3 regions of the Paenibacillus azoreducens genome follow, and region 2 is predicted to be linked to each of the others. Evidence: riboswitches for the same ligand, from Rfam matches in the RefSeq annotation. Region 2 holds a riboswitch; each other region holds the start of a gene.

Region 1 (10,099 bases), 3.4 Mb from region 2:
CGAAAATAGGGAAATCCTTTTGACTAAGGTTTCCCTATTTTTAATAAGCTAATGCTTACCTTTGATGGGTTGACCAAAGCAAAAAGAAATCGAAGAGAAATGCTGATGCTGAACGAGGTTTGGCCTAAGAAGCGCTTCATTTTGCTCGCCGTTGCTATTTTTTTATCCCCTGCTGTACGGACCGGTTATCTTCGACTCTGATCACGACATCAGGCGCATTCTTTCATAAATTGCTCGACGATATCCGTTGACGTGGTCAGCGGGAACCATTGAGATCGGATAAATCAACTGAGTTGAGGATCGTATGAAGAATGGCTCGCATGCGTTGGTGTCGCATGGGCGAATTGCGCACGTTTGCGTTAGTTGCATAAGTGGATTGGATCACGCATATGTTTAGATCGCACGGAAGGATGCGCACGTATGCGTTGGAGTCGCATACGTGGATTGGTCGTATGCGTTAGTTGCATGAATGGATTGGATCACGTATATGTTGAGATCGCACAAGAAGGATTCCCGCACGTATGTATTGGGATCGCATGGGTAGTCCGCGCGTATATGTTAGGATCGTTCGAAAGGATTCGCACAAAACTCTAACGGTCACAGCGGCCGCTATTCAGGCGAATTTCAGCCTTTTTGATTTCTAACGGACACAGTTGCAGCTATTTGGTTTAAAAACCCACTTTTACCGTGTTTCGGAGCAATTAAGAGCTGTGGTGACCGTTAAGATTCAAAAACGGCTATTTTTGGCCATTTAACGGCCGTGATGTCCGTTAGAAATTAGTCAAAGCCCGCGCAGATTCAATCAAAGAGCTCCTTTTTGTTTTATTTTGAACCTTTATTTTGTTTGTCTATATCCGCTCTTAATGCCTCTCTCCATTTTTTTATTCCGTTTATTGCATTTTCTTCTCCTCCGATGTATAGATCTTCAATCGTCATTGACCATTTTCTTAGTATACGTTTTCTTTTGCCGCTGGGCAGCGGATTGACTATTTTGCCTACCTTTGAAGCAAGTTCCCTATTTTTCTTGAGAATATAACTCGTATCCCAGTTATGATCATATGCTTCTGAAAATAGTTTTACCAAGAGCCTATATCCTTCTTCAGTATAGTTTGAGGGGTGTTGGATCATATAACATGAAACTAGCCAAAAATGTAATGCATATAACCGGGGGTCGTTATGCTCCCAAACCAACGGAAATTGAAACATCTCATAGCAGGAAAGCCCCTCTGCTTCCTTTGCACCGCATTCAATGCACTTACCATTTTCCATGACTGTATCGTTGTCAACCATCGTAAAACATCCCCCACAAAAACTTTTCTTTTCAGTTTACTCTATAACGTAACGTAAAGGTCAACCCCTATCGGTGCTCGGAAACAAAAAAAGACCGCCCAAGGTCGCAGCAAAACCGGACCTCTTGGACGGCTCTTACAATTTGTAATACTGATTAATCTCACCGGAGATTTGTTTATATCCGTTTCAATGCAGGATGCTAATGGCTGTTGCTTTATCTCAGCCGCAGCATCCAGTCCGCGATCCGCTCATGTTCATCTTTATCAAACAGCGTGACATGTTCACGTCCCTTCTGCCCGCCTGAAAAAATCTGCTCAGCCGGCAGCCAGCTGACGACGCCCGTAACGTTCTCTAGACTTTGAATTAGCTCCTTATCCTCTGCTTTCCTTACCATGACTAGCTTGGGATAACCTTCCCTCTTGTACCCTTCCACCAAAATGATATCATAAGCGCTAAAATCTTCGATAAGTTTGCCTAAAGGAGTTTCCTCTTCGAGAATGACTGCCGTTTTCCGCTGGGATACGAGCGCAATCGCCGATGCGCCAGCCGCACGATGCCGATAGGAATCGGTCCCCGGGTGATCCATCTCGAAATCATGGGCATCATGTTTGACGACCGCCACGCGGCAGCCCTGCGCCCTTAGCCTTTCGACCAAGGCACATACCAAAGTCGTTTTGCCGCTGTTTTTGTAGCCGACGATTTGGCAGACATAGGGCTTCTTCATAACGGGCTGCCTTTCAGCATCAGCACCTTCACTTTGCTTCCGGCCGGAGTTTTCTCTTTGGCAGGCGGAATGACGATCAGGCAGTCGCTGTCTTTGATGGTGACCATCACGCTGGATTCATCCACTTTGGCCGGGACGGCGTACAATATGCCATCTCTTGCATCCAGCCGGCCTCTGACGAAGCGCGTAAAGGCATTGACCTTTGTATAGTCCTGGGCAAGCACAGCCGTCCATTCGGTCAGGTAAGGCTTGTCGCTTCCCAGCGTCTGCTGAATGAAAGGTCGAACAAACAACTCAAAGCCGACAAAACATGCTCCCGGGTTTCCGGAGAGGGCAAACAGCAGCTTGCCGTCTTTGACCGCCGCCGTCGTGACGCTTCCCGGTCTCATCGCGATTTTGTTATAGAGCATGTCCACGCTGTCGCTCCGCACGAAATCCCCCATAATATCATAATCGCCAACAGATACTCCGCCGCTGGTGATAACCGCATCATATTCCTGAAGCGCCCTTTCGACTTTTGCTTTGGCCAAGGCAAGATCATCCATCACCGCTTCCAAAATATACGGCTCGCCGCCAGCCTCGCGCACTTGGGAAGCCAGCATGTATGTATTGCTATTGCGAATTTTACCCGGCTGCAGCGGTTCTTCGACGGTCAACAGCTCTGAACCGGTAGAAAAAATCGCGATGCGCGGTTTTTGGTATACGGTTACCTGGTGAACGCCAAAAGAGGCAAGCACCGAAATTTCTCCTGCCTGAATCCGGCGGCCAGGGAGCATCAAAACCTCCCCTTCGTCCACTTCAAATCCGATTGGAGTTATATTTTTTCCGGTTTCGATTTTTCGTTTCAATCCAACCTGGATGCTGCCCTCATATTCGCGCTGCTCAGTCATCTCCAGCATCACTACCGCATTCGCGCCTTCCGGAACCTGGGCTCCTGTCATGATACGCATTGCCGTTCCGGGTGTTACTTCTTTATCCGAGACAAATCCGCACGGGACTTCATCGATAACATCCAACCACACCACATGCTCGGAGCTGCAGCCTGACGTATCCTCTGCTCTGACCGCATAACCGTCCATGCCCGACCGCCGGAAACGCGGAAAAGGATGCGGCGCCTTGATTTCCTCGGCCAAATAACGGTTATGGCTTTCTTCCAGCGCGATTTGCTCAACCGGACCAGGTTTTCCATATGCGGCGAGCAGTTTCTGGGCATGAGACACCTGCAGTGGCTTGCGGTGGAATTTATCGAAATCATCGTTCGTCTGCTTCATAACGTAATACACCTTCCTCATCTTAAATACCGGTTCATAACACATTCGGAAAAAGTAGTTTTCTATGATCCGCTTAATATAGGGTAACATTAAAAAACGCACGAATCCATGCTTCGTGCGTTCGTTATATTCATCGCCGCGATCTTCGCGTTATTTTACCGGATCCTACCCTCGTTTTTGGTTTGGTATAGGATTTCTTCGGTGAATCAAACAGTCCGCCAGACCCGCTGCTTCCCCTTGATATGCTGCCTCTGCTTGACTTGGAAGAGTCGGATTTGCGGTCAAATATGCTGCCGCCGGAGCCGACGCTCGAATCTCCGTTGCTTCCCCCGCGGCGGAAAATCGAACCTTTTTTCTCCACCGTGAGCGGCGGAGCGATCTTCTTATCGCTCGTTGTCGGTGCATGGTAGTTGCCCTGCTTCGGGTGATAAGTGTCTTTGCTCGAATACCCCCGGTATCCGCCGCCCAAGCCTCCCAGCGAATCAAACAGCTGACCGATTACGACGGCTGTGAGATATCCCTTCAGAAAGCTTGAATCATAGTTTTTCTGGACATATTCCTGGGAGTCCACTTCGATCAGGGTGTCGGTTTCTTTTTTAGGGTCCTTTTGTAGATGGTAATAATCTTTGCCGTAAACGAGAAACATCCGCTCTGAGTCTTCCTTGGACATTTGATCCGGCTTTTTCTCGTCGGCAAGCTCCTTGGCGACTTCCGGTACGGTTTTGTCCGCCGCCCGGTATACGTATGAGGTCGCGTTGCCGTCGCGGCTCACCGATTCCAAAGGATACGTTTCCTTCACGTTCGGGGAACCGATACCGCAGCCGGTCAACAGCGACAGGACAAGGCTTAAGACCAGTGCAATTTTTATTCCAAGCAAGGGTCGCCCCTTCCATCCTTTCATACAATCACTCCTAGTTGGCCCGGATGACCTTTACATCCCCCGGCAGTACTTTCTCTCCTTCATAAAGCATGAAACGCCCGTTCTGCCATTCGATCCGTACCAATCCGTAATCATCGGACTGGTACTGCCATACATGCTGTTGTCCTCCTTGGGTGAACGGCGTTTTGCCGTGGATCAGCACAAAGCCCTCATACTCTTCCTCCAGAAAGAAGACTTTGTCATCCAGTTCCAGCTCGGTCGGCACTTCGCTCGGATTATCGAGCCGCCCGTCGAGCGGACTGTACAGGGCATACTGCAGCGTTTCACGTTCTTCAATATGCAAATAAGCAATCGTGTTGCCATCCTGCAGCGTCAGAACCACCGCATTGCGTCCGCGATTATGCACTCTTCCCGTCACTTCATACGTAACCAGCGATACTTCGCAAATATCGCCAGGCATAAGGGACAACATGCTTTTTTCGGCTTTGGGCGGTTCCGGCTTCGCAAACAGGTTGCCAATTCGTTTGAATACGCTCATAGATTATAACTCCTTATGGTCCATACTTAGTTTGTTGAATTGCTGAAAACCGGCCATTTCGAACTCGTACTTATAGACAAGCGGTAATAATTAACGCCCCTACCAGGTGAAGCGTACCGGCAAACAAGCCGTAAGCAACCTTCCCTTGCTGCGTGCCCACATCAAGCTCAAGCTTGGCCCATACGCGCAGCAGCACCCGGACGATAGCCTCGAGCACAAGTAAAATCAGGAAGGAGATGATGGATACCATGATGGCATCCAGCAAATTGTTGGATCTACCTATGGAGACGGACAAGATATACCCCTGCGCCAGCAATTTGAGTACTAAACGCGTGGTTACCGCCATATTGCCCGCTTTGACTTCCTCAAAGTCCTTGTATTTTGTGAACAGCGAGTCCACAAACATGAGAATAAACAGGAGAAGCGCTCCTGATCCCGTCCAGACAAGGATCGCCATCATCGTATTAAAATCCATTGACACTTGCCTCCACCAACCTCGCTTTTTATCTTATACAGCAGGAACAGCGAAGGAGGCTACCTACCAGCCGTCCCCTTCGCTGCTTTTACCCTACGCTCTATTTGCCTTCCGTATTACTTGTTTTCATACTGTTTCATCAAGGCAGCGAGTTCGTCTTCAACCTGTTTGTCCGTGCCAAGCTTTTCGAACTCTTCATCGAGAGATTTGCCTTTGGAGGACATTTCGTTGCTGGCTTCCGCTTGCGCTTCCATTTGCAGCATCTTTTCTTCCATCCGCTTCATGCCGTTTGACGCAGTATCCGTGCTGAAGCCTTGCATAGCTTTGTTGATTTCGGTTTGCGCTTTGGCGGCGTTATAACGGGCTACGAGCGTTTCACGCTTGTTTTTCATTTCAGTCAGCTGTTTGCGCATTTCATCAAGTTTGTTGCGGAGGTTATCTGCAGCCGCCTTGTTTTGATCATAACTTGCTTTGTACTCTTCCATTTTTTGTTCAGCGGCTTTCTTTTCTTCAAGCGCACGGCGCGCCAGCTCGACGTTTTGGGCTTGTGCTGCCGTATGAGCTTGCTGCGTGCGTTTTTCAACGAGTGCCTGCTGCTCTTCATACAGCTGCTTGAACTTTTTCTCAATGGCGATTTGAGCCGCCACCGCTTTTTCAGCATCTTCGAGATCTTCCGTCATGTCGCGAATATATTGGTCCGTCATTTTGATCGGATCTTCCGCCTTGTCGATGATTGCATTAATGTTGGACATAGTAAGGTCGCGTAATCTTTTGAAAATAGACATATTGTTGTTTCCTCCTAGAGAGTGAATTATAGTTCTTATGATATTCATTTACGGAGCAAGTTTGAAGTCGTTTCAAAAATTCAAAAAAATTTTTTTAGATTTTGTTCACCGCTGCTTTAAGATAGCCTTCAAATACTTGTTTTGCCTCTGCGACGATGTCAAGGATCTGCTCTTTGCTGATTCCGTCGTAGTGAATTCCTGCAGCAACGGTGACGGTACATCCAAGCGCCTTTGCCGCTGTTTTCGCCATATATTCCGCCAGTTCATCTTCGCGGTGCCCGGGCAAATCCACAGTCCGAACCTGAACGTCCTTGTCTTCTTCGTTAAAATAAGCGGTAGCCACAGCACCGATATGCGCCTCTCCTCCAGTAAGAAGAAGTAAGATATCACGCCCTGCAGAGACCTCCTGAATACGGATATCCCACTTCGTTGCATTCACTAAAAGCGCCTCCTCCACATTGCCGCCTGAATTTTTAAATCCCGCAAATATGGCTTTCGGAATATCCGCGTTTCCCCCCAGCGCCCGCGAAGCATGCAGAGCCCGATAAGTATCTTTCAACATTCCCCAGCCAACCGCCACCAAATCGCCTTTGCCGTCCAGCTTGCGTATATTTTCACACTATATTATACACTTTGAGGGATGGTTATGGAAAAGAGGGGCTATTTTCTAAAAAACATCATAATTCCTTCCAAATTGGGACATAACAGTATAGACAATTACATTTGCCGACAGCATACCGTGGAAAGGAGCCGTCATCTGTATGAGAAACACTTGTCTTGGCAAAGCCCTCGCCGCGCTGCTGGTCATGAGCCTGCTGTGCCCTGAGCCCGGCCTGCAGGCGGCCTTAGCAGAAGGAGCTGTTTCTTCCCAGCCCGCAAAAGAAACAAGCAGCCGCGAAAGAGCAGAAAAGCGCCAGGAAAGGGTTTTGAAATTAGGCCAACTCATTAAAAAATACCCGGAAACTTTCAAAATCCACGGTCCTCGTACCAAGCAGATCGCCCTGACTTTTGACGATGTTCCCGATCCCCGTTATACGCCGCAGGTCCTTCGCATTTTGTCCGCAAACGGGGTAAAGGCGACGTTCTTCATCGTAGGCAGCAGAGCTAAAAAACATCCCGACCTGGTAGCCCGCATCGTTCGTGAGGGGCATGTTATCGGAAACCACTCCTATAACCATCCGCAGTTTCATAAGCTGACCATGGAGGAATACACGGAGCAAATTATCAGGACGGAAAACCTTTTGTACGGAATCATCGGATACAAACCGAAAATGATCCGCCCTCCCTACGGCGATATAACGGAAAACCAGCTCCTCTGGGCCAAACGGGAAGGTTATAAAATCGTTAACTGGGATGTGGATTCTTTGGATTGGAAAGGCCTCAGCAAAGAGGCTGTAAAGAAAAATATTATGGCTACGGCCGGTCAAGGTTCTATTATTTTACAGCATGCAGGCGGAGGCAGCTCTTCGGACTTGTCGGGATCGATCGGGGCCCTTCCGGAAGTTATCCGTGCACTGAAGAAAAAAGGGTACACGTTCGTTACCGTCCCTAAACTGCTTCGGATTCAAAAGGACAAGTAGGACTGTACTTGAATGCAATAAAATGCGTGCTTGTCTGGGCACGCAGCACCTTAAAAAAGGTCCAATCCCGGGGTAATGCTTTCCCTGAATTGGACCTTTTTCTTTTTAACATCATAGCTTCACATAGATAAAAGAGCCGCCTCAAGTCTTAAAGACTTTTGAGGGCGGCTCCGTTTTATTAAAAGCGATCGGGGGTAAGTCAATGCGCTTCTAACATCTAGTTAATAAAATACAATTCGACGTTCTGGAAACCAAAATCGCTGACGCTTTGCGCGCTGCCTGGAACAAAGATGTCAATGCGGTTGCCTTTGATGGCGCCGCCTGTATCTCTGGCTGTGGCTACGAAAGCTTTTTTAGGAAGACCGGGGAAGCTGTGACCTGTGATAAGAACCTTCGTGCCAAGCGGAATGACAGAAGGGTCTACCGCGATGGTTCCCAGTTCAAGCGGATTGCCGAAATAATCGACGGCGCCCCATCCTCCATTTTCGCTGGCTGCCGAGGAGTAGGCTGAAGCTTTCACTTGCAGTTTTTTAGTGTAATTATAGGATTTCCCCCATGCTTCCACGACCTTTTGGTCGGAATCAACATTCAGGGAAGCGGAAATGAGCGTTGGAGCCGGATCCGCATATGCCTTCACCGTGTTTTGTCCCGGTACATTCAATTTCAAGCCTGCATAGATGTTGTTTGCTTCAATGTTTGGATTGGCGTTCATAAGTTGACTTAAACCTACACCGTATGTTTTTGAAAGAGTATAAAAGGTATCGCCATCTTTGGCTACATGTACAGAATCCGCGTGAATCGGTGTGGCTTGCATCGCCAAGGTAACGCCGAGTGCAGCTGTCAATATTTTAGCAGTCAAAAATCTCTTCTTCATAGTTCCTCCTTAAGATCCATCAATGCCTGCGAGGTTAGCTGTCGGATTCGGATTGAGGAGACAACCCTACGTTCCAATGAACGATTCACCCCAAGTGATGACTAACATTTCACGATAAAATTTTCCCCCGCACTTTGTGTTTCAAAGTTTCGGCTCATTCAATATATCACAATTTTGTAACCTGTGCGCATGAAATTGTTACCAGTTTGCAATCTATAGAAACAAAACTTCCGTTATCAGCGTGACTTTGATATATAAAGCTGCGAAAAAAATGACATTCTTTTAAAGAATTTAGTTACAAATAAATCGATTTATTAACAGTATTTTTGTTATGTAAACAGAGTACTTTCTTTATATGACAAAAAAAGCTCCGTCCAAGGTTATGAACCCTGTACGAAGCTTTAAGCAGCATCCTGTTAGAGAACCTTGCTGAGGAAATCTTGGGTACGGATGTTTTGGGGATTCCCAAACACCTGCGCCGGCGTGCCTTCCTCCATGATGTGTCCGCCATCCATGAAAATAATCCGGTCGCCGACTTCTCTGGCAAAACCCATTTCATGGGTTACGATGACCATGGTCATGCCGCCTTCAGCCAGCTTTTTCATCACTTCCAGCACTTCCCCTACCATCTCGGGATCCAGCGCCGACGTCGGTTCGTCGAACAGCATCACATGCGGCTGCATCGCCAGCGCGCGGGCAATGGCTATGCGCTGTTTTTGGCCACCGGAGAGCTGGGAAGGATATGCATCCTTTTTATCGGCAAGGCCAACGGTCCGCAGAAGTTCCAAAGCGATTTTTTCGGCTTCAGACTGCGGCATTTTTTTCACCTTCACCGGAGCAAGCATTATATTTTCAAGTACCGTTTTATGAGGGAATAAATTGAATTGCTGAAACACCATCCCCATTTTTTCACGCGTGAGGTTGATGTTATGCTTTTTATCCGTAATGGACTCGCCCTCGAAGGTGATTTCGCCTTTTGTCGGCGTCTCAAGCAGATTCAGGCATCGCAGAAACGTACTTTTCCCCGATCCGCTGGGGCCGATGACAACGACAACTTCCCCTTTGGCGATTTCGATGTCCACGCCTTTCAAAATTTCAAGTTTGCCAAATGATTTATGCAAATCCTTAACGGTGATCATCCGTATTTAACCTCCTTTCGAACAGGCCGAGCAGCTTGGAAAGCGTAAAGGTCATCACAAAATAAATGGCAGCGATGATCAAAAGCGGCTTGAGCGATTCATACGTAATGCTAGTTACAGCCCGTGCCTGGTACATCAAATCAGTAACACCGATAAACGATACGATTGATGATTCTTTAATAATGGTTATAAATTCGTTGCCGATGGCCGGCAGCACGCTTTTCACGGCTTGCGGCAGGATGATGTATCTCATGGTCATGCCTTTCGTCATTCCCAAGGAACGAGCAGCCTCGGCTTGTCCCCGGTCAATCCCCTGGATCCCTGCACGGAACACCTCCGCCAAATAAGCGGAACTGTTGATGCAAAGCGTAATAGCACCGGACTCGATCGGGGTAAATTTAATGCCAAACGATGTTAAACCGTAATGGATAATAAAAAGCTGCACGAGCATTGGGGTGCCCCGCAAAATTTCCACCCATACCGTGCCCAAAAAACGCGGCAGCCAAAAACGCGACAGCCGCAGCAGGGAAATCAATATGCCGA
Region 2 (10,099 bases):
CGACTACAAACCGAAGCCAACCGAACCGGTTGCGGTCGCAAATAATCCGGAACGGATGTTAAAATCGGGAGACCCTTTTACGATCACCACCTTTAACATCGGGTACGCCGGACTGGATCAGAATGAAGATTTCTTCATGGATGGCGGGACTCATTCCCGTTCAAGCAGCAAGGAGCAAACCCTGACGAATCTGAACGGTATCGGAAGCTTTTTAACCAACATGAACTCAGGCATCATTTTGATCCAAGAGGTTGATGTCAAATCGTCGCGTAGCTATGACGTGAACGAGGTTGACGCGCTGCAGGCCGTTCTGCCGGATTACGGTCTTTCCTATGCGGATAATTACAAGGTGCCGTGGGTGCCTGTACCACTGCTTCATCCCATGGGCCATGTCCACGGCGGAATCATGACGCTTTCCAAATACAAAAGCACTGCTGCCACAAGGTTTGACCTGCCCGGCAAAGAAAAGTGGCCCCGTCAGCAATTTGATTTGGACCGCGCCTTCATCGAAAACCGGATTCCCGTGGAAAACGGCAAAGAGCTTGTCCTCGTCAATCTCCACCTGTCGGCATTTGATAAAGGCGGAAGCATCCGCAAACAGCAGCTGCAGTTTTTGGGAGAATATATAGCGCAGGAAGCGAAGAAGGGAAACTACCTTATCCTGGGCGGGGATTGGAACCACTCGCTGCCCGGTACCGATCCCAAGGCATTCCAAACGACTCAGGATTGGCCGGAGTGGCTGCAGCCTTTCCCCGAGAGCTTCAAGCCGAAGGGCTTTGAGTGGGCGGTGGATAAAAACACGCCTTCGGTTCGGACAGTGGATGTCCCATATCGGGAAGGCGTGAATTTCCGGGCTGTCATCGATGGATTTTTAGTCTCGCCGAACGTGGAGATCGTCAAGGTTAAGGGGCATGATTTAAAGCATGAATTCAGCGACCATAATCCGGTAACTGCCGAATTCCGGCTTAAATAAGCCTCCGCATGCAGCACGGCAGAAGCACAATAAACGATCCACAATCTCAACAAAATAATCCCACAAAGAGTATCGGAAAGAAGTAAGGGCGCCTCTCAAAGAGGGGCGCTTTTGCGGAGCAAAAGTACGGAGTGAAGCCTTTGCTCCGATGCTTATTCCAAATGCTTGCGGGAACCCCAAAAAATTTATAACCTCTAAAAAGGGTCTGCCCTGCTTTGCCTAACCACAGCAAACTACCCGGCAGACCCTCTTCTATTTCTTTGTACGGCAGAAACTGCAATTACGCTTCGAGAGCCTGCTTCAGTTCTTCAGGGGATCTTTCCCACCATTCTTCGTTATGGGAAACGAGCAGGTCTTTAAGAAGCTTTTTCTCCTCGGAGCCGAGCTCATCCAGCATAAATTTGCGTTTTAGCGAGGCATCCATCCGGTTGACATGATCCGCGAGGATTTTCCAGCCCCGGCGCGCTTCCTCATCAATCCACATTTCACAGGCGGTTGCCCCGCCGTAGAATTGGCCTTCTTCATTACGGTCCACCGCTACCCATACAATCCACACCTGGCGTCCATTCGGCACATCTTCACGATTTCCGGAAAAACGGATCCGGCGTTCCGGCTTGCTCTTGGCATGCATGGCACCGATATCGATCACGGCTTCGCCACGGTCAATGATTACCGGCGAAATGTTGTTCAGGTCAATGGAACCCGCTCCAAACCCCATTTTATGTTTGCTTTTACCGCTCACGATATTCAGGGCAATCTGTTTCTTGCCTATCTGCTCCTTGTTTTCCATTTCCGTGTTCCTCCTATTAGAAAAACGTCTATCGAACGGCCCCCGCAAAAAAGCGCTTCTCGGCCGGGTGCGCTGTCCGAATAGGCGTCCTGCTCTTCATCATTTTTATTAGGGGCGATTAAGAAAATGGCTGCTCAATTTTCCTGATCGCGCCTTATTGAACAACTTAATTTTATTTTAACTAATAATCGCTGGAAAGCCAACATATACATGCTGTAGATGCTTGTCAACGGGAGGTATTCGTATATGGCACCAGCACGCGCCAAAATCGTCATTTCGTCGTTACTAGCCCTATGTCTCCTGCTAGCAGGGGCAAAGTGGCTCATCTCCAGGGATACACCGGAATCGCAGCCTTCCTACGCTCCGGATCAGGCCAAGCCTCCCAAGGTATCCACCCCAATGGTACAGGAAAGCGTACAGAAACCGACAGCCCAGATCCTCAGCAACCGGGTTGTGGAATACCATATTGACACCACGCTCGATCCTGAGAACCGCGTCATCAAAGGAACTCAGACTATGACATGGTCCCACCCCGGCAAAAAAACGGTAGGCGAGCTGTACTTCCATCTATATCCCAACGCCTTTTCATCAATGGACACCACTTTCATGAAAGAATCCGGAGGCAGACTCCGGGATGACAAAATGCCTACAGACGGCTTCGGTTCCATGACCATTACGGATATGAAAACTTCGGAAGGTCTTTCCCTCATGCACCGCATGCAGTATGTTCAGCCTGACGACGGAAACGTAAAGGACAAGACCCTGGTAAAAGTTCGGCTCCCCAAACCTGTCAAGGGTGGAGAGAGCATCACGCTCAGTATCCAGTTCGAAGTCAAATTGCCCAAAATCTTCGCCCGAATGGGCACTGCTGATGAGTTTGTCATGGCCGGACAGTGGTTTCCCAAAATCAGCGTTTACGAACCCGTAGGCCTGAGAGGCCGTACGACGGAAGGTTGGAATCTGCATCAATACCATGGCAACTCCGAATTTTACTCCGACTTTGGCATTTATAGCGTCCGAATTCATGTACCTGCCAACTACATTGTCGCAGGCACCGGTATTATGCAGTCCTCCCAAATCCGAAACAAGGAAAAAATCTATCAATTTTATGCGGATGATGTGCATGATTTCGCCTGGTCGGCATCGCCGAATTTTATTTATGCCGAAGAGCCGTTCTCCTCTGCCGAAGTGCCGGGCGTGAGAATCAAGCTTTATTTGGACCCTGTCCACAAGGACCTTAAGGAAAGATACTTTTTTGCCGCCAAATCCGCGTTGAAATACTTCAGCAAATGGTACGGAACTTATCCTTATTCGACATTGTCCATCGTCGTTCCGCCCGATTCCGGCAATGGCGCCGGCGGTATGGAGTACCCAACGCTGGTCACGGCCTTCGGAGCCAAAGATGAATCACCGGGTTATGATCTCGAGCGCACCGTCATTCATGAAATTGGACATCAATATTTTTACGGCATGATTGCAAGCAATGAATTTGAAGAAGCCTGGCTGGATGAAGGTTTTACCTCTTATGCCGAGGATAAGCTCATGGAGCAGGAATATGGCGTCATTCCGAATTTGCCTATACAAGCCTCCCTGATCTCATCCCCGATGTCTTTAACGCAGGAGGCATGGAAATACGGTTCGCAGGATCAATACGCCTTGAATGTTTATTATCGCGGCAAGCTGCTGCTGAAGGCGATGGAGCAGCAGGCCGGAAGCCAAACCATGAATAAAATTATGAGGACTTACGCCCAAAAGTTTCGGTTTAAGCATCCCGCCACGGCGGATTTTCAAAAAGTGGTCGAGCAGGTCACCCGCAAATCATGGCAAAACTTCTTCGACCAGTATATTTACGGCAAGCAGATGGCCGACTTCGCGGTCGATTCCATCTCAGTAAAGAAAAAAGAGGGCGAAGCCGGTCCGGTTTACGAATCCACAATCAAAATATTAAAAAAGGGCGGCGACTTCCCGGAAGTTCCGATCCGGTTTACCTTTACCGACGGCCATACCTTGAACAAGGTCTGGAACGGTTCGGGCGACAGCGCCGAATACAAGTTGGAATACAGCGCTCCGCTCGCCTGGGCGATGGTTGATCCTGATTACTCGATCGTGATCGAGAACAAGCATATCAACAACTATTTGAAGGCGGACATGGATAAAAAGGTGCTGATCCGCTGGAACGCTAGCATCACCAAGCTGATTGAGACTCTGCTTGGAAGTCTGTCCTGGTGAGGTGAGAACTGGTGAAAGCACATATTGCAAATGGCTGGAAAAGTCTAAAAAACCAATTTTATATCGTCATTCTTCTCTTTTTATACCAGCTGATCTGGGGATACTTCTTGTACCGCCTGGTTCATTCGGCCGTCACACCGCTGCTGATGCGATATCCCGATCCGCCGCCAAATGAAATAAGCCAACTGCTCTACTATATTGAGGGCAAAATGAGCCTCGCTACGAGCGGGAAGGTTCATATGTACCTTGGAATTCTGCTCCTCATGTTCCTCATCCGCCTGCTTCTGACGCCATTTATTCATGCCGGGATTTTCCATGGGCTGCATCGGGAACGCGAAGGCGAGATCGGTCTGTATTTCTTTCAGGGAATGAAACGCCATGGGAAAACCGTGCTTTTATTTCATCTGTTCGAATGGGCGCTCATGGCCGTCCCGGCTTACTGGATTGTACTCAAGGTGTATCGAACTATCCTGAGCGGTATGCCGATGGAAACCATAGCTCTGCAGCTTCTTCCATATATAGCGGCCTGGCTTTTATACAACTACATCATTCACCAATTGATCCTTTTCATGCAGTTCGGCAAAACCGGCGGCACGGGCCTGCTGGCTCCCCTGTGGTTATGCTTGCGCGGCGCGCTGCCCCTCATCGCTATTTCTGTTGTCCTTGGTATGATCAGTTTGCTCCTATTCGGTCTTTTTGCAGGCATTTCATTTTTCTGGTCCGGAATCATTGCTCTCATTTTGCTCCAAGGTCATCATCTGGTCAGCTGTACCATGAAAATTTGGGGCATTTCAGCTAAGTTTGATCTTTGGCATCATCAGGCACATAGGAGCTCAGAGGAATAAAAACTAGAATAAAGGTTAAATTTTTGTCATTACTTCAATCCCATGATAAAAGAAAAACCCCACCCTTTTTGTTAGAAAGGGGCGGGGTTTTGTCGGTTTTTATCGGTTCATGGATTTGCAAATACAGCAATCCTCTGTTAAAATAATCCGAGTAAGACTTAGTAACAAGTTTGTAATATTTGCTGTAACTTTTCAAATTCATTTCATTCATGCTGTAACGATTTTTCAACGAAAAGAAACCGAAAGAAGTCAATGGATAAAATAACGAGTTAACGATTTATAAGGTGCAACGATTAAAGGCCGAATTCCTTGGCACCGGGAAGCGGGGGAACCATTTATGGGTGAATTGATCTCGCAGTCGAGGGATCATAGGGGGCGACCTTCTACCGAATCCTTTAGCTAACTTCGCAGGCAACCGGAAGGGGTTTATTTTTTTGAAAAAGAAGTTTGCAGCAATTGCACTTGGCGTAACACTTATGTTTTCGATGGGAACCGGCAGCGCTTTTGCGAATTCATCATTAAACAGCGTTGTTCATAAGACCGTCGGCGTTTCATACAAAACTGGCGGATCAACCACTAAAGGATTTGATTGTTCCGGATTTACGCAATATGTATTGAAAAAAATGGGCGTTTCCGTTCCGCGCCAATCCAATGCCCAATTCAGAACTGGCACTCCCGTCTCCAAAAGCCAACTTCGCGCAGGAGATCTGGTATTTTTCAATACGACTGGCGGCGGCGTTTCCCATGTTGGTATCTATATTGGGAATGGAAGCTTTGCACATTCATCCTCTTCCAAAGGGGTTACGATCAGCAAGCTTAGCAACAGCTATTTCGCCAAACGCTACATAGGCGCAAAACGAGTTATGAGCAATGCCAAATATAAGGCAGCAGCCTTCAATTAAAATAACTTCATAAATGTTTACGATCTGGCCCGCAAACGGATGATTTTTGCCGAAATCACCTTGCGGGTTTCTTACTGTTTCGTGCTCATACTTATTAGACGAATGAGACGCGCAAAAGGTAACAGTTTTTCAAAAAAAACTTTTTGATAATTTTTTCCTGTCCATTTCCATTTACCCTGTTTATCCAACAAATAAACATCTTTTCCTATTATATGTTCTATAAATCCGCCCTTTCTTATGAAAAAAACTAATTTTTTTTGAATCTTTGTGGTAGAAACAATTGCCAAAGTGGTGTTCCTTTGTTACAATAAGTCCAGTGAGTTAGTAACAACTTTGTAATCTTTATAAAATCGTTTGTAACCAAGGACGTTTCCTGAATTATATAGTGTAAAGCATATGCCGAATTCTCTCACACTAGGGAAGCGGGGGAACCATTTATGGGTGAATTGATCTTGCATCAGAGGGATCATAGGGGACCTTCTACCGAATCCTTAAGCTAACCTCGCAGGCACCGGAAGGAGTATATTTGTTTGAAGAAGAAACTTGCAGCAGCTGTCATGAGTTTTGCCATTGTCTTCACTGTCGGGGCCGGAAGCGCTTTCGCGGACTCCAAAATGGACAAAGTCATCGATGATGTTCTAGGTACAAAGTACAGAACCGGCGGCACGACTACTAGCGGTTTTGACTGCTCCGGATTCACCATGTATGTCTACAAACATCTCGGCATTAATTTGCCTCATCAATCCGGATCGCAATTCAGTATGGGCACTTCTGTTTCCCGCAGCGACCTCAGAGCGGGAGATCTGGTATTCTTCAATACCTCCGGCGCTGGCATTTCCCATGTCGGAATCTATATGGGCGACGGAAAGTTTGCACATGCCTCTACTTCACGTGGTGTAGTTGTAAGTTCGCTTAGTGAAAGCTATTACGTTGATCGCTACGTCGGCGCTAAACGAGTCATGAGCACGGATACATATGAATCCACTGCTATTGATTCCCCGGATAACGATGACGTACAATAATTCCAATTAGTTGCTACACGGTTGTACGAAAGGCCCGTAACGAGATTTTTGCCGAAATCTCAGTACGGGCCTTTCGTACATGGAGCGGGCTTCCCCTTCCATGTGTACCGTGAATGTCCTTCATAGGAATAGTTTTTTAAGAATGTTCAAATCCTATGAATCAACGCACTTTCGCAAGGAATGAGGTCGTAAGCCATGAGCGTTGCCAAAAAAATTTTTATGGTCATCCCGATGATGCGGGAACATGCCGAAGTTTGCAGCAACTGGAAATATGAGCCTCCATACGACCGAATTTACAGCTGGCTTCCCTGGGAGCAGATGGAGGCGCTCGGCATTGAATTTGGGGATCCTGATATACGGGAACGCCAATATGTATCGATTATGGACGCTGAAGGCATCCTGTGCGGGTTTGCCCAGCTTTTCCCGATGGTCAATGTTATTCGGCTTGGAGTCGGCTTACGGCCTGATTTATGCAATTTGGGAATGGGTAAGAGCTTCTTGGAGGCCATCGTCGCGGAAGCCAAAAAGCGATATCCGGAACTGCCTGTTGATCTGGAGGTGCAGGAATGGAATCAACGCGCAATCCGCGCATATTTAAAAGCGGGCTTCGAGATTACCGACACCTACGAAAAATGGACGCCTGAAGGCCTCGAACGCTTACACTGCATGGTCTATCGGGAACATTAAAAACGTCAATGATAAATGGTACAAAATTGTGTATTTTTGGTGGCTTTTTCTCTGCTTTTCGTTTGATTTTTTGTCACAAACTATTTGATGTACAAGCTTGTTCCGTTATAATGAAGAAATGAGAGGACTGTCAGTATACATAGAAAGGACGAAAACGGATGCAAAAATGGATCATGAGCGGTTTGATAACAATCGCATGCGTATTTGCCATTGTGCTTATATTTACGCTGCCTGGCAAGGAAGAAGTAGCTGAACAAAATAAACCACCAGCCATGCCTGAAGTAACCATGGACGCAGCGGCGGCTGAAGCTACACTCAAAGCCCAAGGCTGCATTAGCTGCCATGGTGACCAGCTGCAGGGAGGCGCCGGACCTAATCTGCAAAAAATCGGATCACAGCTCTCTGCCGAAGAGATCTACAAAATCATTACCAAAGGCCAAGGCGGAATGCCTTCGTTCAAAGACAAGCTGAAAAGCGAAGAAATTGCCAACGTAGCTCAGTGGCTTGCAGCCAAAAAATAATCCTTTTTTTCCTAAATAAAAAACACGCTTCATGGGGAACCCTTTCAGGACTGCCCAAGCGTGTTTTTTTGCCGTTTCGAACATATTCGTTTGTTACCGTTTCTCTCCGGATCGCATCTTTTCAAATAACTCGTTAAACTGATGAGCTTCCTTGATATCAAGGGCGGTAATGCCCCCTTCATCCCAGGAGGTCAGCCGTAATGTTACATTCTTATAATCAATTGTGATAAAGGGATGATGATCAAAGGCTTCGGAGATCGTTGCTACTTCATCGACAAATGAAATCCCCTTCATGAAGCTTGCGAAAACATATTTTCGCACAATCCAGCGTCCTTCTTCCAGCTGCCAGCCCTCCAGCTTCGCTAAATGCGCTTCCACTTCTTCTTGTGTATAAACCATTTTTCATATCCTCCCTGAAACCCACATCCCTACGGATCGATGACCCTCAGGATGCGTCTTTGCCTGGCTTTCCATCAACTTTTTCCATTGTATTCCGATCACTGAGTGTTTATGAATATGGCCGTGCTCAGGCCCCATCGCTTGATTATATTTTAACACGCCAAATATTCAAAAATCTAATCCGCCCCTCGGATTAGATCAACGGAACTACCGTCAGCTCATCTTCTCCAATCAGCAGATTGATTCGATGCTGTTGCTTGTCATACATGACAACGCCGCATCCGACCTCAATTACCGGCTCCGCACCCAACCCATAAAAAAGATCCTCGGCCAGCGCTTCATGCACCTCTTGTTTCTCCCCTGGGCTGAGCTGCTGCCACTCGTTTCCTTCCATCTCGAAAAAAAGATAACTATCCGGGATTTGCCCGATCGCTTCCGTCAGATCTTTTAATATTTCGCCATATTCCCGTCCATGTTTTACACCCATATTTGTTACCTCCACCCTGGTCTCATTTTGTCTATACTGAATAGATTGACGAAAGCCTCACTTTCGCCCATGGGGTAAGCGCTATCTCAAAAGTTAGCCTTCCCGCTTCTTTAGTACAATCTATGGAATAGAGTTGTTGCTGGATAGGGCTCGCCCTCCCTTTGTTTCATTATACCGGAAAAACCCCCTTAAAAAAAAAGCCGATCCTGACGATAAATAATATATTACGTTCTTGGTGCAGCACACCATGTTGCAAGGATGCAAACTTGGTGCACGAAAGGATTCAATTCTATTTCTCATGGATGAGGTGTGCAATGGAAATTTCAACACTTATCGGCCTAATTCTTGGTGTGGTCGCAGTCCTTGTCGGTATGTTTCTCAAAGGGGCGCCTTTAATCTCTCTTCTCACCCCCGCGGCTTACGTCATTATTCTCGTGGGGACCGCTGCAACATTGTTTATTGGTTTCCCCATGTCAGAGCTCAAGAAGTTTCCGAAGCTGCTGAAAATGGTATTTGTGAAGCAGAAATTAGTGGAACGCCGTGAACTGATCTCCATGTTTATGGAATGGGCGTCCATTACCCGCCGTGAAGGCCTGCTCGCTTTGGAAACCAAAGTAGAAGAGATTGATGACGACTTTCTCCGCAACGGCATGCGGATGATTATCGACGGCAACGACCAGGATTTTGTACGTGATGTTTTAATGGAAGATATCGCGGCTACGGAGGAACGGCACCGCGCAGGTGCATTGATCTTCTCCCAAGCCGGCATGTACGCTCCTTCGCTCGGGGTACTCGGCGCCGTTGTCGGTCTGATCGCCGCCCTGACGAAGATGGAGAACATGGGAGAGCTAGCACATGCCATCGGTGCGGCATTTATCGCGACCCTCCTAGGTATTTTCACAGGTTATGTGCTGTGGCATCCGATCTCAAACAAATTGAAGCGCTTGTCCAAAAAGGAAATTGAGCTGAAGCTCATGATGATCGAAGGACTCTTGTCCATTCAATCCGGCGTTTCCACGATAGCGATCAGCCAGAAGCTTTCTGTTTTTCTGACCCCTTCCGAGCGTGCTCAAATGAATGAGAAGGAGGCTGTTGCAGGTGAGCAAAAAGACTAGACGTGAACATCATGAAGAACATGCGGACGAATCATGGCTCTTGCCGTACGCTGACCTTTTGACACTGCTGCTCGCTCTGTTCATCGTAATGTACGCCATGAGCACGATCGACAACAAAAAATTCGAAGA
Region 3 (10,099 bases), 1.0 Mb from region 2:
TTCGTACCGTCGCCCGTCATCGCCACCAGCTTGCCTTCCGCCTGCTCGCGGCGGATGACGGCGATTTTATCCTCGGGCTTGCTTTCGGCGATGAATTCGTCAACGCCCGCTTCCCGGGCGATCGTCGCTGCCGTTAGCGGATTATCGCCGGTACACATGATCGTTTTGATGCCCATCTGCCGCAGCTGTTCAAAACGTTCCTTCATCCCCGGTTTAACCGTATCTTTCAGATGAATCAGGCCGTAGATGCCGCTGTCAACCGCTACCGCAAGCGGCGTCCCCCCTGCGGATGCGATGGCGTCGGATTTGGCCGCAAGATCCGATGGAATGCTGCCGCCTTGCGACAGCACCCACTGCCGGACCGCATCGACGGCCCCTTTGCGGACATGCCGTCCATCCTGCAAATCGATGCCGCTCATCCGGGTGCCGGCTTGAAACTCGATAAATTCGCCGCCTGCGGCGATGGCCTCATCATACTCAAGCGCCTGCTTTTTCATCAGTTCCAGTACGGACCGCCCTTCCGGCGTTTCATCCTTAAGCGAGCTGACCGCCGCCCAATAAGCCGTTTCCGGCAAGGAAGCGCCGCCTACAGGAATGAACTCGCTGGCCATCCGGTTGCCGAAGGTAATCGTCCCGGTTTTATCCAGAATCATCGTATTGATATCGCCTGAGGCTTCGACGGCCTTGCCGGACATCGCCAGCACGTTGAACTGGGTGACGCGGTCCATCCCCGCAATCCCGATCGCGGACAGCAGGCCGCCGATGGTCGTCGGGATCAAGCACACCAGCAAGGAAATCAAAACCGGGATATCGAGCGGTACCCCCAAATATTTGCCGATCGGCGCTAGCGTTACGACCACGATCAAAAAGATCAGCGTCAAGGTGGTCAGCAGCGTATTAAGCGCAATTTCATTCGGCGTTTTCTGGCGCGACGCGCCTTCAACGAGTGAAATCATCCGATCGATAAACGATTCCCCCGGATCGCTGGTGATCTTCACCTTGATCCGGTCGCTGACGACGCGCGTTCCTCCGGTAACGGAGCTGAAGTCGCCGCCGGCTTCCTTGATCACTGGGGCCGATTCCCCCGTAATCGCCGATTCGTCGACCGATGCGAGCCCTTCAATGACTTCGCCGTCTCCAGGGATCATCTCGCCTTGCGAGACGATGACAATATCGCCTTTGCGAAGCTCCGTGGAACTGACCACTTTAATATCCGATCCGACGCATTTATTGGCGGTGGTTTCCCGCTTGCTCTTTTTCAAGGAGTCCGCCTGTGCCTTGCCCCGGCCTTCAGCCAGCGCTTCGGCGAAGTTGGCAAACAGTACCGTGAACAGCAGGATCAGGAACACAGCCAAATTAAAGCCTATACGTTCGCCGGTGTTGAAGTAGGCCGGAAACAAAACCATCAGCAGCACGACAAACGTGCCGATTTCCACGACGAACATCACCGGATTTTTCATCATTACAACCGGATTCAGTTTCAGAATGCTATCTTTCATCGCATGCTTGATGATATCGCCTGTGAGCATGCTTTTGCGTTTTCCGTTCATGACTATTTCCACCTCGTTTATTTAAGGAAACTAAGAGAGGTTGTTCAAAAAGTCCGCTTTTGATAAGAAAACCAATCGAGGTCAGTCCAAGGATGAAAGGGCCGCGATGCAAAGGTAGGTTTTCTTGCGATATAGAATTTCATCAGCGTAGCTAGATAACTTATAAATTCTATATCTAACACAAAGTGGATCAGGAAGCTGGATCGACATCGAATCTTGAATTCAGCCGGGCCTAAGCGAATGCTTACGAAGTATGTTTCCTTCGGAAACATTTCAGGTGCTCACGTACCCACTACGTACGCTCCACTCCTTTCGTCCCTAGCTTCATCCAACCTTCTCGGTGCTGAAAACCAGCCTTTTTGAACACGCACTAACACCCATCCCCTATCGAAAATATCCGGACTCCAAACGTCAATCGACGCGGACAGTCCCTAAGTTCATTTACCCTGTCGACCATTATTTCATTTTCTGGGGAAGCGCCATTTTCAGGTCTGCTATATTCCCGATATTTTCAGAAATTCCGCCACTGGTCCGAGTACAAGCACAGGCAGGAAGGTTAATGCTCCGATCAGAAGCACCGTACCGACCAAAATGCCCGCGAACAACTTCGTGTCGGTATGGAAGGTGCCGATGGTTTCGGGAACCGTCTTTTTCCGCGACAGAGAGCCCGCCACCGCCAAAAGCGCGATAATTGAAACATACCGTCCCAGAAGCATGACAAGCCCTGTGCTAACGTTCCAGAACATCGTGTTGTCGCCCAAGCCTTCAAAACCGGAGCCGTTGTTCGCAGCGGAAGAAGTAAACTCATACAAAGACTGGCTTAGCCCGTGATATCCCGGATTGGACAAAGCGTCGGTCCCCAAATGCGTCATAAACGAAATGGCCGTCGGCGCCAAAATAATCAGCGGATGCATGAGAATCGCAATGGCGATCAGCTTCATTTCCCGGCTTTCGATTTTCCGGCCCAGAAATTCCGGCGTCCGTCCGACCATCAGCCCGCAGATGAACACGCCCAGTATGGCGTACATCAGCATGTTGACCAGACCTACGCCCTTGCCTCCAAAGACAACGTTCAGCATCATTTCCGCCAGAGGAGCAAGCCCGCCAAGCGGCGTCAGCGTGTCATGCATATTGTTGACCGATCCGGTGGTCGCCGCCGTGGTAACCGTCGTAAACAGCGCGGACTGCGCTACGCCGAAGCGGACCTCTTTGCCTTCCATGCTGCCCTGCGAACTGTCGATGCCCAGCTGATTGATCAGCGGGTTGCCGCTTTTTTCCGAAACATAAGTCAGGCACAGGAAAGCTAAAAATAAGAACATCATGGCCGAGAAAATAATCCAGCCTTGCTTCCGGTTTTTGGCAAACCGTCCGAACGTATACGGCAGCGCGGCCGAAATCGTCCACATGCTCAAAATCTCGATCACGTTCGTCAACGGACGCGGGTTCTCAAACGGATGCGAGGAGTTCGCCCCGAAAAAACCGCCGCCGTTTGTTCCCAAATGCTTGATCGACTCCAGGGAGGCGACCGGCCCCATGGCGATATGCTGCACTGTGCCGCCAATCGTGTTGACCGTCACAGTAGGCTCCAGCGTTTGCGGAACCTGCAAGCCGACCAGCACCAATGTGACGATGAGCGCCAGCGGCAAATAGATGCGGGTATGGGCTTTAACGAAGTCCTCAAAGAAGTTCCCCAGCCCGCCCCCTCTGCGCGTAATCCCGCGGATGAAAGCAATGGCAACCACAAGGCCCGAAGCCGCCGAGGTAAACATCATCATCGTGATGACGATCATCTGGCCGAGATACGACATGCCGCTTTCGCCGCTGTAATGCTGCAGGTTCGTGTTGGTCATAAAGCTGATGACCGTATTAAATGACAAGCTGGCATCCATGTTTCCGACGTTGCTCGGGTTCACCGGCAGCCCGCCCATCAATCGTAGAACAAGATAACTGAGGGCCACCAATATGATGTTCGTCGCCAGCATGCTAAGAGCGTATTTTTTCCAGCTCATGCTTGAGCGGTTTTTTAGCCCGATGATTTTAAATAAAATGTTTTCCATCGGTCCGAAAATCTTGTCCGTACGATTGGCCTCATTGGAAAACACATGATATATATAGCTTCCTACCGGCTTGACCAGCAGGAGCAGCACCGCGATGACAATGCAAATCTGCAAAATATCCACTTTCGCTTCCTCCTCATAAAATAACCCCACAAAGTGTCGCGTGACCTTCGAGGCTTATTCCGATTACTTTGCGGGGACCCCGGAAATATAACTCCACAAAGTGTCGCGTGACCTTCGAGGCTTGTTCCGATTACTTTGCGGGGACCCCCGGTTCCCCCTGTACTAAAACCGTTCCGGATGGATCAGGGCATATACCAAATAGATGAATACGAGCAGCGCCAAAACCGACACTACGATCATCGTTCTTCCCCTCCCCCATCCACGATATGGCCGCACCACATCAGGAACAGCAGAAAAACGCCGAACACTCCCGCAAGTGTCACGATCATCAGAAAGTCCATCATGGCTTTGATTTCTCTCCTCTCGGTCATAAAACGCATTTACTTCAGCAAAAATCCAACTTCGCCGTTTAACGAATGAATGATGTGGTTGGCCCCAAGCCCCCGGTATATTCCCGGAGAATTCCCTGTACGCGTAATCACATAGATCGGACGTGAAGTCCAGGGACGGCATATTTGCAAATACCGGCAAGTTAAATTGAGACTATTCTCGAAGATGAAGATCCGGCCGACTTTCTGCTCCGGCACGGCCCATTCATCTGTATGGTTCGTATGAATCCGGATGATTTGCGAAACGCCCAGCTTCTTGAGCGCCCGCTCTTCCTTCAAATTATTGGTTAGCACGGCGAAAGGCCGTTTGAGATAAATCAGAAGCTTAATAAATTTGCGCCCGGCTTCATTAGGCGCCGTAACAACGATGAGTTCCTCTTCCACGGCTTTCGCCCCCTTTCCGGCAAGATGTCCAGTCTATTAAAAAATCCGTAAGACCTGCTTTACAGCCTTTTGCCGAGTCTGCTTCACAACAAAAAAGCCGCAGGAAAGAGGTCCTTTCCCGCGGCCTGTTACCCATGGCGAAAGAAAGCCATGAAAACACTGCCCACGACAAATGCTGCCTCTCCCTATACGCTTGCGAGGTTAGCTGACGGATTAGGGCGTGAGAGTCGCCCATCCCCCCATCGTCCCTTTTCGGGACGGGAGGATTCACCCCGGGCACCGCCAATGCGGCGCTAATTTGGGTCCCCCGCTTCCGGCCCGCAGCCGGAATTAAGCGTTAAAGACATTCAAATCAATCGTTAATTTTCCGAAATTTTTGCATTTCCTTTCATTTTCAAACCATTTTGGCAACAAAAAACCACAGAGGTTAATAGGTCCCCTGCGGTCGATACACATCGATCACAAGTTTCATCATTCCTCTCTCATACGACGCTTACGAGGTTAGCTGACGGATTCGAGCGGTGAGAGTCGCTCTACCCGCGTTTCGGATCCATGGCATCCGTTCCGCGGGATTCACCCCTGCGGTACCGCCTGCTTCCGACTCTCACACCGGACAACAGGAATACACGCGATTGGTTCCCCCGATTTCCGCCACCTGCGGGCAGAAACTCAGCGATTAAAAATGGAAACGTTTAGAATATGTTTTGAATACGATTTGAATCATACACCCGCGCGCAAAACGTGTAAAGGTGACGCGAAATCACCTATCGCTTAAAAATGCGGCATTTTGAATTGAGTTATCGCTTACAAGGGTTTTTATCTCCTCTAAAGTCGTCCAACCTCTTTATTTCACCTGTTTTCGTAAATCAGGCTGTCATTTTTCATCCTCCTGTCCGCAAGGGAATCTGGAATTTCCGGTAAACCGCCGATATGATGCGCAAAAACATGCATTCTGTTAAAAAACAGCTTTTACCACCCGCAATCCCCCGGAAATTCCCTGATACAAGATACCATTTCCATTGACGCCGAATTGAAACGGGATGACTCATTAAGTAAAATGAAGTTGCATATAACAAAAGCGCTGCAATGATCAGGTTTTACATATCAAATAAGATGGAAGGAGGGCAAAAACATGTCAGTATACGATTACCAAGCCCACACGCTTCAGGGAAAGGCCGTACCCTTGTCCGTTTATGAGGGGAAGGTACTGCTGATCGTGAACACGGCGAGCAAATGCGGATTTACGCCGCAATACCGCGGGCTTCAAGATTTGTATGAAAAATATCATAAACGAAATTTTGAAATTCTCGGTTTCCCAAGCAATCAGTTTGCGCATCAGGAACCAGGGAATAACGAGGAAATTGCGGAGTTTTGCCAGGTCAATTACGGCGTCAGTTTCCCGATGTTCGAGAAAACCGACGTCAACGGCGAAGATGCTCATCCGCTCTTCAAGTACCTTACCGAACAGGCCCCGGGAGTTCTGGGATCCAAAGCGATCAAATGGAATTTCACCAAGTTTTTGGTCGACAAAGAGGGACATGTGGTGAAACGCTACTCCCCGCAAACAACGCCGGATAAACTGGAAGAGGATGTCATTAAACTGCTTGGAGACTGAAATGCATCTGCGGAATAAAACATGTAGTAGCAAAAAAGAGGCCTGGCGGCCTCTGCAGGCTGTCGAGAACATCTCGGCAGCTATTTTTATGTTCATCGATTATATAAGTGTTCGGCGGAGCTTATGTATTCTGTAACTGACAGGAAAAACATCCGCTAAACGCGGCCCTCGCTTCTTAGAGGGTACTTCGATAGACGTTTTGCTTTATGTTTCAGGCCGGACGGAATGCAGCCCTTCGGAACGACTGCTTTGATCACCCGACGATGTCTGCGGTTGGACTGGCTAACGAAACACGCAATCGCTATTCGGGCAAAAATGGGCTTCTAAAACTTCTTACGAAACCAGGGAACGTTATTCTGCTCAAAAGTAGTTCATTCGGCCGTATTTCATTCAAATAACGATCTGTAGTTTCGTTAAAATTAAATCGGCACCGTTTTTACGGCAATAACGCTTACCAGTTTCGTTAGCCGCATTCAGAACCAAACCGCCCTTTTGGCGGCCTCTTTCGCATATTCGGATCCTATCGGAGCCAAATACAACAAAAATCCCTGTAAAAACAGGGATTTTTGACTGGCTATAAATGCGGTAGAGAGGACTCGAACCTCCACGGGCGTACGCCCACTACCCCCTCAAGATAGCGTGTCTGCCATTCCACCACTACCGCATATCAACATCTTTTTCAGCAACTCTTTTATTATATACTACTCGCCCCAAAATGTAAATAGTTTTATTTAAAATGCGCGGCCAAATCTTCGTACTGTGAAGACATAGGCGGGCCTTCGCCCGCCTCTTTTGGATCATGTACCCCGCATCCAAGATCGTTTTTTCAGCCCGTTATGCCGCATGTCAGAAACTTGTAGACTAACCTTGCGCGTCACTGTGAAGAAGTTATTCTTCGCTGGACTGTTGTTTTCTGTAACGGGTAAAATTGATGTATTCTTTGATAAACTCTTTTTCCTTCTCGGACAACGTAATGTTTTCCTCAAGCTCATCCCACACATATGTACCCGCGTTCTCTTTTAGATGAAAAGATCCCCGCTCCTTGCCCAAAATAAGCCAGTCCAGGCTGACATCGAAAAAGGAAGCAATCTCTATGAGCTTATTGGTGCTCGGCGTTGATTTTCCTCTTTTCCAGTCACCCAGATTTCCTGTGCTGATCCCAAGCTGCTCACAGAAAGATTTTTTTGTCATTTTGCGCATTTTAATCAGCGATTCAATTCGTTCATAGATGGATTGCATAGAAAACCGCCTTCCAAATTTTCATCTGACGACGTAATTAAGTAATTTTTGTCTTGCAAAGTTACGTAAAAACGTATATAATATTCTTTATGCATAGTCATTATAGCATACTGGTAATTGTACCATTAATCCCAGTCTTTTTGCCATGTACTCCTCAAGAACTGCTCATCAATTATTCTTTTTACTCCCCGTCAGACTGAAGCGATCATCCATAGCTCTTACATAAGGAAATATATTTCAATTAGAGGGAGCGACCTTATTTGGTTAATTCAGGCATCACTTTTATTGAAATTATCGATTCGTTACAACAGGCTGTCGCGGTTGTCAACTCCCAAGGCCGCATCATTTCCGTTAACCGCGCTTGGATCAAGCACTCGATTGAAGCAGGCGTACCCGAAACATTTGCGTGGAACGGGGTTCGTTTTATGCAAGTTTACAGCGCCATATCTGAAGCCGACGGACAACCTCCGGATGAACTCGATTCCGTGCTTAACGGCACGGTGCCGTTTATTCGTATGGAAATTCAGTGTTTGCTGCAGCGCAAACTGGAATGGTTTCTGCTCGATGCATCCACGATATATGAAGATGACGGCCGAACCGTAAAAGGAATGGTTGTTTGTCTCACTGACATAACGAAAAGCAAGGCGCTTGAGCATGATCTCATGGAAGCTCTGACGCAAATCCGCACGCTGCGCGGTCTTCTTCCCATCTGTGCGGTATGCAAAAGGATCCGCGATGAGCATGACATCTGGAATTCTGTTGAGAGCTTCCTTGAAAAACATACACATGCAGAATTCACCCATGACATCTGCCCCGACTGCATCAGGCGGCTGTATCCTAAATATTCCTCCGTGCTGGACGGTTCATCTTGTTCTTGATCTGCACAGGAAAAGCGCCCTGCGTCTATTCGCTGCATACATAAGCATAAATTCGTATTCCATATCCTGCTTCCATCGACTCGCCTGCATTTCTTCTTTTGGGAAAGATGTTTGACGATTTTTCTTTATATGAATATAATTGTTTAGACAATTATTTATAAGGAGTGTTTTTTCTGAAAAGGTCCACATCCACTTACCAGTCCATCGGATTCCGTTTTGGCAATATGTCGCGCAAAATGTCCTCCCTTTTTGCCGGGAGACTTAAACCATACGGCATTACACCCGAACAGTGGTCGGTTCTTTATCAAGTGCACCTGCAGGAAGGGATTAACCAAAAAGAGCTCGCGCTCAGATCCGGGAAGGATCAACCTTCCATCACGCGGATTCTCGACGTGCTTGATAAGAAAGGATACATCCAGCGCAAGGCCGATCCGGGCGACCGCAGAGCCTATCTGATTTACGCCACGCCTGAAGTAGAGCAGCTCATGAGCGAAACCGTACCGATTGAGCTTGCCATGAACGATGAGTTGATCTCCGGCATTTCGGATGAAGAACTGCGGGTCTTGGATCAGATTATCCTGCGCATTAGCGCAAATATCGATCGAATTTTCATAGATCAGAGGTAAACAACCATGAAAAACAACAAAGACATCGAAGACAAACTTTGGACGCGTGAATTCATCATGCTGACGGTTTGCAATCTGCTGCTGTTTTTGAATTTGCAGATGATTTTGTCTCCGCTTCCCGGTTATGTAAAAGAACATTTTCATGCGGATGCATTGACCGTCAGCCTGTTCACGACCGTTTTTGCTTTATCAGCCATCATATCCCGTCTCTTCTCAGCCAAAGCGCTGGAAAAAGGCCAGCGCAACACCATCCTGTTTCTTGGCCTGATTCTGTCGTTCCTTGCCACCTTGGGTTATCTGTGGAGCGGAACGCTTGCGCTGCTGTTGTTGATGCGGATTGTGTATGGCGTCGGCTTCGGAATGGGCAGCACCACATTACCTACGATGGCATCCGGCGTGATCCCGATCCGCCGCTTGGGTGAAGGCATGGGTTATTTCGGCCTCTCTACAAGCATCGCCTTGTCGCTCGGCCCCGTTATCGGCAGCCTTCTGCTGGATCATGGCGGTTTCTCTTCACTGGTATATGCTACGCTGATTGTTATCGCCCTTATTTTTCCGCTCGTTTATCCGCTTGCGAAAAAGGTGAAGTCTCCCGGGGCGGCTTCCGTTCCCAAAGAATTTTCAGCCGTTCCGCAGAAAAAAGGATTTCCCAAAGCGCTGCTTCTGCCGAGCCTGCTTAATTTTCTGATGTCCGTGACTTACGGCGGCCTGCTTGGCTTCATTAATCTGTTCGGCAAAGAATCGGGCCTTACGAACGCCTCGCTGTTTTTCTTGTTTAATGCAGTTGCTGTTGTCATCATCCGGCCGGTTTCCGGTAAAATTTACGATCGAAAAGGACATAAAGCGCTGCTGATTCCGGCGGCGGCATGCCTGATCGGCGGTTTATGGCTTCTGTCATTCTCCACCTCGACCGCATTTCTGGCCCTGGCCGCGTTCTTTTATGGTCTAGGTTTCGGAACGGCACAGCCGACGCTGCAGTCCTGGATGATTCAACTTGTTCCTCCGCAGCGGCAAGGGTTGGCGAACAGCATGTATTTCAACTCGCTGGATTTCGGCATCGCAGTCGGGGCATTGATTCTCGGCCAAATCGCCTCCTTCAGCAGTTATGGCGCTATGTATCGTTACTCTTCCCTATTCCTTGGCATTTTTATCGTGGTTTATGCACTGTACCTGCTGACCCGCTCCAAGGATAAAGGAAACATAGGAACCTCGCCTGCCGACAAAACCATCAGTGGGTA

Evidence for each region. Region 2 has a riboswitch for cyclic di-AMP ahead of L6442_RS31975 (C40 family peptidase). Riboswitches for the same ligand answer to the same signal wherever they lie in the genome.
Region 1: another riboswitch for cyclic di-AMP. It lies ahead of L6442_RS13980 (3D domain-containing protein); the one in region 2 lies ahead of L6442_RS31975 (C40 family peptidase).
Region 3: another riboswitch for cyclic di-AMP. It lies ahead of L6442_RS27085 (hypothetical protein); the one in region 2 lies ahead of L6442_RS31975 (C40 family peptidase).

The regions. Positions count from the first base shown of each region.
Region 1 is NZ_AP025343.1:3,198,587-3,208,685, reverse strand. Features, by position in the region: gene L6442_RS14025 (DUF5946 family protein) at 823-1,290, opposite strand; gene mobB (molybdopterin-guanine dinucleotide biosynthesis protein B) at 1,505-2,014, opposite strand; gene L6442_RS14015 (molybdopterin molybdotransferase MoeA) at 2,011-3,285, opposite strand; gene L6442_RS14010 (DUF4247 domain-containing protein) at 3,416-4,186, opposite strand; gene L6442_RS14005 (DUF4178 domain-containing protein) at 4,197-4,703, opposite strand; gene L6442_RS14000 (DUF350 domain-containing protein) at 4,774-5,178, opposite strand; gene L6442_RS13995 (PspA/IM30 family protein) at 5,295-5,963, opposite strand; gene lpdD (prenylated flavin chaperone LpdD) at 6,058-6,525, opposite strand; gene L6442_RS13985 (polysaccharide deacetylase family protein) at 6,725-7,543, shown strand; gene L6442_RS13980 (3D domain-containing protein) at 7,761-8,417, opposite strand; cyclic di-AMP (ydaO/yuaA leader) riboswitch at 8,426-8,582, opposite strand; gene L6442_RS13975 (amino acid ABC transporter ATP-binding protein) at 8,834-9,556, opposite strand; gene L6442_RS13970 (amino acid ABC transporter permease) at 9,543-10,099, opposite strand, start outside.
Region 2 is NZ_AP025343.1:7,128,834-7,138,932, forward strand. Features, by position in the region: gene L6442_RS31950 (endonuclease/exonuclease/phosphatase family protein) at 1-973, shown strand, start outside; gene L6442_RS31955 (YwhD family protein) at 1,254-1,763, opposite strand; gene L6442_RS31960 (M1 family metallopeptidase) at 2,010-3,992, shown strand; gene L6442_RS31965 (hypothetical protein) at 4,004-4,837, shown strand; cyclic di-AMP (ydaO/yuaA leader) riboswitch at 5,126-5,266, shown strand; gene L6442_RS31970 (C40 family peptidase) at 5,272-5,739, shown strand; cyclic di-AMP (ydaO/yuaA leader) riboswitch at 6,127-6,265, shown strand; gene L6442_RS31975 (C40 family peptidase) at 6,270-6,761, shown strand; gene L6442_RS31980 (GNAT family N-acetyltransferase) at 6,957-7,448, shown strand; gene L6442_RS31985 (c-type cytochrome) at 7,607-7,969, shown strand; gene L6442_RS31990 (4a-hydroxytetrahydrobiopterin dehydratase) at 8,063-8,368, opposite strand; gene L6442_RS31995 (hypothetical protein) at 8,562-8,855, opposite strand; gene motA (flagellar motor stator protein MotA) at 9,170-9,970, shown strand; gene motB (flagellar motor protein MotB) at 9,954-10,099, shown strand, end outside.
Region 3 is NZ_AP025343.1:6,087,210-6,097,308, forward strand. Features, by position in the region: gene kdpB (potassium-transporting ATPase subunit KdpB) at 1-1,550, opposite strand, end outside; gene kdpA (potassium-transporting ATPase subunit KdpA) at 2,045-3,730, opposite strand; gene kdpF (K(+)-transporting ATPase subunit F) at 3,893-3,970, opposite strand; gene L6442_RS27085 (hypothetical protein) at 4,111-4,503, opposite strand; cyclic di-AMP (ydaO/yuaA leader) riboswitch at 4,678-4,850, opposite strand; cyclic di-AMP (ydaO/yuaA leader) riboswitch at 4,978-5,188, opposite strand; gene L6442_RS27090 (glutathione peroxidase) at 5,636-6,118, shown strand; tRNA gene L6442_RS27095 (tRNA-Leu) at 6,700-6,782, opposite strand; gene L6442_RS27100 (helix-turn-helix domain-containing protein) at 7,007-7,357, opposite strand; gene L6442_RS27105 (PAS domain-containing protein) at 7,618-8,235, shown strand; gene L6442_RS27110 (MarR family winged helix-turn-helix transcriptional regulator) at 8,460-8,861, shown strand; gene L6442_RS27115 (MFS transporter) at 8,868-10,099, shown strand, end outside.